Regions from separate parts of the Absiella sp. AM09-50 genome, predicted to be linked through region 2. Evidence: riboswitches for the same ligand, from Rfam matches in the RefSeq annotation. Region 2 holds a riboswitch; each other region holds the start of a gene.
What was found. Region 2 has a riboswitch for thiamine pyrophosphate ahead of thiC (phosphomethylpyrimidine synthase ThiC). Riboswitches for the same ligand answer to the same signal wherever they lie in the genome.
Positions count from the first base shown of each region.

Region 1: it holds a riboswitch for thiamine pyrophosphate, as region 2 does, so the genes downstream of both, DW114_RS08655 (energy-coupled thiamine transporter ThiT) here and thiC (phosphomethylpyrimidine synthase ThiC) in region 2, are expected to answer to the same signal.
Region 3: it holds a riboswitch for thiamine pyrophosphate, as region 2 does, so the genes downstream of both, DW114_RS16805 (HAD family hydrolase) here and thiC (phosphomethylpyrimidine synthase ThiC) in region 2, are expected to answer to the same signal.
Region 4: it holds a riboswitch for thiamine pyrophosphate, as region 2 does, so the genes downstream of both, thiW (energy coupling factor transporter S component ThiW) here and thiC (phosphomethylpyrimidine synthase ThiC) in region 2, are expected to answer to the same signal.

Region 1 covers NZ_QVFI01000008.1:5,047-7,255, forward strand. Annotated here, with positions in the region: gene tuf (elongation factor Tu) at 1-885, shown strand, start outside; TPP riboswitch at 973-1,061, shown strand; gene DW114_RS08655 (energy-coupled thiamine transporter ThiT) at 1,101-1,616, shown strand; gene metK (methionine adenosyltransferase) at 1,756-2,209, shown strand, end outside.
Region 2 covers NZ_QVFI01000018.1:80,507-82,715, reverse strand. Annotated here, with positions in the region: gene DW114_RS14625 (diguanylate cyclase domain-containing protein) at 1-620, shown strand, start outside; TPP riboswitch at 674-781, shown strand; gene thiC (phosphomethylpyrimidine synthase ThiC) at 858-2,168, shown strand.
Region 3 covers NZ_QVFI01000025.1:28,559-30,767, reverse strand. Annotated here, with positions in the region: gene DW114_RS16815 (J domain-containing protein) at 1-21, shown strand, start outside; gene thiD (bifunctional hydroxymethylpyrimidine kinase/phosphomethylpyrimidine kinase) at 47-838, opposite strand; gene DW114_RS16805 (HAD family hydrolase) at 823-1,476, opposite strand; TPP riboswitch at 1,518-1,623, opposite strand; gene DW114_RS16800 (carboxypeptidase M32) at 1,693-2,209, shown strand, end outside.
Region 4 covers NZ_QVFI01000001.1:195,031-197,239, forward strand. Annotated here, with positions in the region: gene DW114_RS00955 (MATE family efflux transporter) at 1-873, shown strand, start outside; TPP riboswitch at 959-1,063, shown strand; gene thiW (energy coupling factor transporter S component ThiW) at 1,296-1,865, shown strand; gene thiM (hydroxyethylthiazole kinase) at 1,810-2,209, shown strand, end outside.

The DNA.
Region 1 (2,209 bases), on a different contig from region 2:
GGTGCTATCCTTGTAGTTGCTGCATCTGATGGTCCTATGCCTCAGACTCGTGAGCACATCTTACTTGCTCGTCAGGTAGGTGTTCCTTACATCGTTGTATTCTTGAACAAATGCGACATGGTTGATGATGAAGAATTAATCGACCTTGTTGAAATGGAAGTTCGTGAATTATTAAGCGAATACGGATTCGACGGAGATAACGCTCCAGTTATCCGTGGTTCTGCATTGAAGGCTCTTGAAGGAGATCCTAAATATGTTGGTGCTATCCACGAATTAATGGATGCTGTTGACGAATATATCCCAGATCCAGTTCGTGACACTGATAAACCATTCTTGATGTCTGTAGAAGACGTTATGACTATCACAGGACGTGGTACAGTTGCTACTGGCCGTGTTGAACGTGGTGTTGTTAAGATGGGTGAAGAAGTTGAAATCGTTGGTATCCACGACACTCGTAAAACAGTTATCACTGGATTGGAAATGTTCCGTAAACAGTTGGAATATGCTGAATCAGGTGACAACATTGGTGCATTGTTACGTGGTATCAACCGTGATGAAATCCAGCGTGGACAGGTTCTTGCTAAACCAGGAACAGTACACCCTCACACAAAATTCAAAGCTCAGGTTTATGTATTGAGCAAAGATGAAGGTGGACGTCACACTCCATTCGTATCTAACTACCGTCCTCAGTTCTACTTCCGTACAACTGACGTAACTGGTGTTATCACATTACCAGAAGGAACTGATATGTGTATGCCTGGAGATAACGTAGAAATGACTGTTGAATTGATTGCTCCAATCGCTATCGAAAACAACACTAAATTCTCTATCCGTGAAGGTGGACGTACAGTAGGTTCAGGTAACGTTACTGAAATCATCGAGTAATTTAAACTTATGATGAAAAGCATTGGTCTATGACTGATGCTTTTTTTACATCTATTGCAATTTCAGATAAAGTGTGTATAATAAATAACGTCATGACAGGGGTGCCTTCGGGCTGAGAAACACCCTTATGACCTGATCTAGTTAATACTAGCGTAGGGAGTCAGATCTATGAATTCTTAGATTTGTTGACTTACGCCTCACGGAGGTGTTTTTTTATGAAAAAATTGACAACATTAGAGTTGGTTTATATGGCATTTTATGCTGCATTATTCATGGTGCTTGATTATTTTACAAATATGATTCCTTTCTTGAAGATGCCAAATGGTGGTTCTATTGGCGTATCGACAATTGCGTTGATCGTTTGCAGTTATCATTTAGGATGGATCAAAGGAACCATCGTTGGACTTGTTTCTGTATTGATTCAGTTTGTGACAGGTCCAATGTATATTCCACAGTTATTGGGATTCCTAATGGATTACTTAATCGCATTTAGTGTATATGGTTTGGCTAGCTTATTTCCAAACTATAAGTATTTCTATTCTGGAATTCTAATTACCAATTTCCTGCGTTTTGCAAGTCATACCATTGGTGGTGTGATTGTATGGGAAACAACATGGTGGGGTTCCATTATATACAATGCGCCATATATGATTGCAACAACGATAGTCGGAATGATTGTTGTGCCAATTTTAGTTGAGCGTCTGCATTTAAACAAAGAAAAAACAGCGTAATTATAAAGATTTGCCCATATGAACAAGAAAATGGGTAAATCTTTTTTTCATGAATTCATGAAATCATTTATATTAAATCTTGTTTTATGAACTAGAATGAACGATAATATAGTGGAACATGAGAAAGGAAATAATAAATATGCTAAATAGACAATTTTTTACTTCTGAGTCTGTAACAGAAGGACATCCTGATAAAATATGTGATCAGATTTCAGATGCAGTATTAGATGCAATTTTAGAAAAAGATCCAATGGCACGAGTTGCTTGTGAAACATGCTGTACAACGGGTATGGTGATGATCATGGGAGAAATATCTACAAATTGTTACGTTGACATTCCAAGTATCGCAAGAAATACGATTTTGGAAATTGGATATGATAGAGCGAAATATGGCTTTGATGGAACGACTTGTTCTGTTTTAACTTCAATTGATGAACAGTCTTCTGATATTGCCATGGGTGTTGATCACTCTCTAGAAACAAAAGAAGGCGGAGAAGAAAACAATGGCGCAGGGGATCAGGGAATGATGTTTGGATATGCCTGCGATGAAACACCTGAATATATGCCAATGTCTATTTCCCTTGCCCACAGAC
Region 2 (2,209 bases):
TTCATCGCTGGGTAAAATTAACCTGTGAGCCTATCTTTGATGAAAATGGTGAATTGATCAAAGTAATAGGATATCTTCAAAATATCAGTAAACAGGTAGAAAAGGAAACACTGGCAAAAGAAGAAAAGAAATATGCACAGTTTGATTCTTTGACAGGTATTTATAATCGTCGTATGGGTGAATTAATGATGCGTAATGCACTTGCGTTATGCAGCAGTAAGCAGAAATATGCATTGATGATGATTGATCTTGATGATTTCAAACAAATCAACGACCAATATGGACATTTACAGGGAGATCGTGTATTACGTGAAATCGCCTCCGTGATTATGACGCATATGGGTAATGGAGATATCTTCTGCCGTTATGGTGGAGATGAATTCTTAGTTCTGATGAAATATCAACAATTAGATGCCATCAAACAAAAAATCAATGCTATTCAAAACAGTCTTGCGAAATGCTGTACCCTTCAGGGAAATGAAAATGTTTATATATCCATTGGCGTTGCCACAGCACCAATGCATGGAATGAATCTGCAAGTCTTATATGAGAAAGCAGATAAAGCTTTATATCGTGCAAAATTAAATGGAAAGAATCAATATTATATTTACGCAGAATAGTATATTGTAAAATTTACATTGACTTATTGGTTTATGTATGGTCTAATAAATACGTACAAAAAATGGGGTGCCAATGATGGCTGAGATTGGATCAATAAAGATCCTGACCCACTGAACCTGATACGGGTAATGCCGGCGAAGGGATTTTATTGTGACGAAAGTGTAATCCACGATATAAATTTACTAAGCAAAAGCTGACACCGTAGCAGGCGTTCAGCTTTTTTTAGGAGGAAGAAAATGGAATACACAACACAAATGAACGCTGCTAGAAACAACGTGATCACAAAAGAAATGAAAGCTGTCGCAGCCTATGAACAGATGGATGTAGAAGAGGTACGCGATTATGTTGCGAAAGGACAAATTGTCATTCCGGCAAATAAAAACCATACCTGTTTAAAACCTTATGGGATTGGCAGAATGCTAAAAACAAAAATTAATGTTAATCTGGGCACAAGTAAAGACTGTTTAGATTTGGATATGGAAATGGAAAAAGTCAAAAGTGCCGTAAACATGGGCGCAGAAGCTATCATGGATTTAAGCTCTTTTGGGGATACACAAACATTTAGAAGAAAGCTGACAAAAGAATGTCCAGCAATATTAGGAACTGTGCCAATTTATGATGCAGTCGTTTACTACAATAAGGCATTAAAAGATATCACAACACAGGAATGGATGGATGTATTTCGTATGCATGCAGAAGATGGTGTAGATTTTATGACTATCCATTGTGGAATAAACAAACGTACAGCACAACGCTTTAAAGACAATAAACGTATCACAAACATTGTATCCAGAGGCGGCTCTATCATTTTCGCATGGATGGAAATTACAGGAAATGAAAATCCATTCTATGAACGATTTGATGAAGTGCTGGATATCTGCCAGAAATATGATGTTACTTTAAGTTTAGGCGATGCATGTCGCCCTGGCTGTATTGAAGATGGTTCTGATATTTCTCAGATCGAAGAACTTGTGACATTAGGGGAACTAACAAAACGGGCATGGGAAAAAGATGTTCAGGTCATGATTGAAGGACCAGGTCATATGCCTTTAAATCAGATTCAGGCAAATATGGAAATTCAGAATACCATTTGTAAAGGCGCACCATTCTACGTATTAGGACCTATTGTTACAGATGTTGCACCAGGTTATGATCATATCACGGCAGCGATTGGTGGTGCCATTGCGGCTACTTATGGTGCAAGTTTCCTATGTTATGTAACACCGGCTGAACACCTGCGTCTACCAGATGTGAATGATGTAAAAGAAGGTATTATCGCAAGTAAAATCGCAGCACATGCGGCAGATGTTGCCAAAGGTGTTAAAGGTGCGATTGACTGGGATCACAAGATGGCAATGGCAAGAAGAAATCTGGATTGGGAAACCATGTTTGAAACAGCGATTGATCCTGAAAAAGCAAGACGATATCGTAAAGACAGCACACCAGAAAGAGAAGATACATGTACAATGTGTGGAAAAATGTGTGCAATTCGTAATATGAATAAGATACTAAATGGGGAAAACGTGGATATCATGGAAGAAGAATAATGAGAAAACATCGTCGATTTCGGCGATGTTTTTCTATAGGA
Region 3 (2,209 bases), on a different contig from region 2:
TTGGTAAAGGAATTATTGTAAATGAAAAGTCGCGATTTGCGACTTTTTATGCTTTATTCATCAAGTTCCAGCAATGATTTAAAGGTCCACTGCCTTTTCCTAAATCCATGCCATCTTTTAATGCACCTGTGATATATGCCTTTGCATTTTTTACACTGCTTACCATGTCATAACCCAATGCTAAATTACTGGCAATTGCACTGGATAAGGTACAGCCGGTTCCATGGGTATTAGGATTTTGTATCTTAACACAAGGCAGCCAGATTTCTTCTCCATCATGATACAATAAATCATCTGCACAATCCTCAAAATGTCCACCTTTAATCAAAATATAGCCATGATAATTTGTGGCAATCTTTTGTGCTGCTTTTACCATATCATCTTTGGACTCAATAGAAAATTCACATAATACTTCTGCTTCTGGAATATTTGGTGTAATAATCTGTGCCAGTGGAAGCAACTCTTTTTGCAGCATCGTTAACGCTTTTTGCGCTAATAGCCGATCGCCACTGGTGGATACCATCACTGGATCTACCACGATATTTTTAGGTTGATATTGTTTCAGCTTTTCCACAATGACTTCGATTAATTCTGGTTGTGATACCATCCCGATTTTTACTGCATCTGGGAAAATATCTTCAAATACACAATCAAACTGTTCCTTTAAAAAGGCAGGTGTTACATTCATAATATCACGTACACCACATGTATTTTGTGCAACCAATGCGGTGATCACACTCATTCCATATACCTTATGTGCCATAAAGGTCTTTAAATCTGCCTGTGCCCCTGCCCCACCACTTGGGTCTGTGCCTGCAATTGTTAAAACTTTCTGCATAATATCTCCTCCAGTTCCTGCATATCCTCTATGTATGCATCTGCCATACTTCTGATTTTTTCTTCATCTTTCTGCTGGCTTTTTTCTTTCACGGCTACCACATAGCATCCTGCTTTTTTTGCACCTGATACAGCGTGCAATGCATCTTCAATGACGATACACTCCGCTGGTTTTAATTGCATCTTTTCACAGGCGTAATAGAAACAAGCCGGATCATCTTTGGATAAATGGATATCTTCACAACTTAAGATATAGGAGAATTTATTTGATAGTCCATGTTTTTTCAAGGCTGTTTCACACACTTCTTTATGATTGGCACTTAATACGCATAAAGTCACTGGCATTGTAGAAAGCTTCTGTATGCATTCCTTTACACCAGGTTTTAACTCCATATGGATATATCGTTTTTTCAATAAAGCATAAACTTCATCATGTACTGTTTCTAATGATTCCTTTTGTACATAATGTTTTTGAAGATATGCGACTGCCTCTTCCATGCGTAAAGTAGAAAATACTTCATCTAAATTTTCATTTGTCTGTATTCCTTTACTGATTAAATAAGAAAATGCAAAATCATCCCATACATGCATACTATCTAACAGTGTGCCATCTAAATCAAAAATACATCCTTTTATCATAGACCCTCCAAAAAAAAGAATATCCCCAACATGAGAATATTCCAATAACTAATGATTATTCCCTACGTTGGCATTATCCAAATCAGGTATCGGTCGAAGTTTTCAACTTCCTCTCAGCCGGTCATACCAACTCCCGTGATTTCCATGGTAATCATAGCATAAAGGGACGAAAAATGAAAGCAGATATGTTACAATATTCGCATAGAGGTGAACATTATGGTAGAAACATTAAGAAAAGCTTTTCAAGAATATAAGGATATCCAAAAGGCCTACACACTCGCATTGAGTACAATGTATTATGATATCGCAACGATTGCGCCAAAGAAAGGAATTGCCAAACGTAATGAAGCTATGGCATATTTAAGTGGTGAAGCATTCAGTAAGGCAACCGATAAGGAAGCTCTTGCGATGATTGAAGAATTAGGAAAAATCACAAATGACACAGAAGAAAAAAGAGAAATCACGTTGTTTCTAAAAGGAATGGAATATGATCGGGTATTGCCAAAAGATGTATATGTCGCAATGCAGAAAAGCATCAATGACAGTGAAGCCGCATGGCATATCGCAAAAGATCAGGATGATTATGCATCTTTCGCACCTTATTTAAAAGATGTGATTCTAAAACAAAAAGAAGCATTGACGTATGTACAAAAAGAAAGTACAGACTATGATTATTTATTAGATCGCTACGAAGATGGTATGAGTGTGAAACAATATGATGCATTTTTTAATT
Region 4 (2,209 bases), on a different contig from region 2:
GCGATTGCGTCAATATTAAATGTATTCTTAGATCCATTATTTATCTTTATGTTCCATATGGGCATCATGGGGGCAGCAGTAGCGACAGTATTATCAAAGATTCTTGTACTACCACTTGCTTATCGATCTATTCGCTCAAAAGACAATGAAGTTTATGTGGCGTTTCGTAAATATCCTTTTCAGTTATCTGATGGGAAAACAATTCTACGTCTGTGTATACCAGCAGCGAGTGGTCAATTCTTAGAAAGTTTAGGCTTTGTGATTATGAATAAATATATCGTGTTCTATGGAGCAGTGGCGATATCTGCGTATGGTGTTGGTGGTAAACTTGTGAATTTGATGTATATACCGATTGTATCCTTCGGTTCCATACTTGCGACATTTATCGGTCAGAATTTAGGTGCTGGTAATATCGAAAGGGCAAGAAAATGTTATTGGGTAACCATGCGTATATCCGTGATCAGTGCCATTGCGTTAACGATTATCGGCATGCTGTTGATCAATCCATTTACCCGTATATTTGTTCCAGATGCCAGTGAAGAGTTACTGTCTATTGCATTTGAGTACAATTTTTTCGCATTATTGACAGGTGTTTTTATGGGCTGGTATATGAATTTAAACAGTGTATTCAATGGATCCGGGCATACCAATACTACCTTTATTCTTTCAATGTTGCGGCTATGGGGCTTTCGCATTCCTATGATTATCCTGTTTCATAAGTTCACGGAATTGGGTATTACCGGTATATGGCTTGCGATGTTGTTAAGTAATATTTTAGAATGTATTGTAGGGCAATGGATCTATCAACAAAATCGATGGGTTAAAACAACGCTTGTACAAAAGGAGCTGCAGGAAAGCAGTGTGACTGCATAAAAAGTCTGAATATATCTTATTTCTAATGTAAATCACTATGAAAAAAAGCTCTTGCAATCCTTATTTCAAAGTGGTACCATACTAATGTAATAAAAAGGGGAGCCAATGTGTGCTGAGAGGAAACATTACGTTTCGACCCTGTGAACCTGATACGGGTAATGCCGGCGTAGGGAGTATAACAGAGGTAATCTGAGATATGTCTTTACGTGGATATATCTCTTTTTTATTACTGCTAATGGAAGGGGAGCGCCTTACATTAAAAGATAATCAGCGAGGGAGCCTGCAGACAGGCTGAGAGGAAACTGGCAAGCGTTTCGACCGTACCATATCTGGAAACTGAACCCGATAAACGGCGCTGATTTTTATTTGTATCCTTTTATTTGGTTCAGCATTTCCAGCGAACAAATAGGAGGGTGTTTTTTATGAACAAACAAAATCAAATTTTTCGTAGCGTATTTTTTGCGATGATGGTAGCGGTAGGTGTGGTAATATCACCCATTCTTCGAGTAGAAGGAATGTGTCCGATGGCTCACTTGATCAATATCACAATGGCAGTATTGATGGGACCATGGTATTCTTTGGGGTGTGCTGTAGCTATCGGTATTATTCGTATGGCATGTATGGGAATTCCACCACTTGCATTAACAGGAGCTGTCTTTGGCGCAGCATTATCTGGCATACTATATCGAGCAAGCAATGGAAAAATCTGGGCCGCTGTGCTTGGAGAAATTATCGGTACAGGGATTATTGGTGCTATCGTATCCTATCCTGTTATGGCATATCTATGGGGTAAAAATGGATTAACATGGATGTTCTATGTGCCAAGTTTCCTGATGGGAACCATCATTGGAGGAAGTATTGCTTTCGCATTCCTGTTGAAACTGCAGCATAATGGCATGCTTGCGAAAATGCAGAGAAAGCTTGGAGGTAAGACTTATGAATATACAAGAGGAGTTGTGGCAGGACAAAGCGAAGCTGCACTTGACGCATAATCTGATTCATTGTATCACCAATCCCATATCTATGAATGATTGTGCTAATGCAGTTCTTGCGTTAGGTGGAAAACCAATTATGGCACAACACCCGGATGAAGTAGCACAAATCACCAAAACCGCGAAAGCACTAGCCTTAAATCTGGGAAACTTTGATGATATCCGAAGTAAAGCAATGATAGTATCCATAAAAACTGCTAACGAAAACTACATACCAGTTGTTTTAGATTTGGTAGGTGTTGGCTGTAGCGACTTGCGTTATAATTATGCAAAATCAATGATGGATGCTTACCATATCGATGTAATCAAAGGAAATCTTTCAGAGATTCGTGCAATTGCAGGAA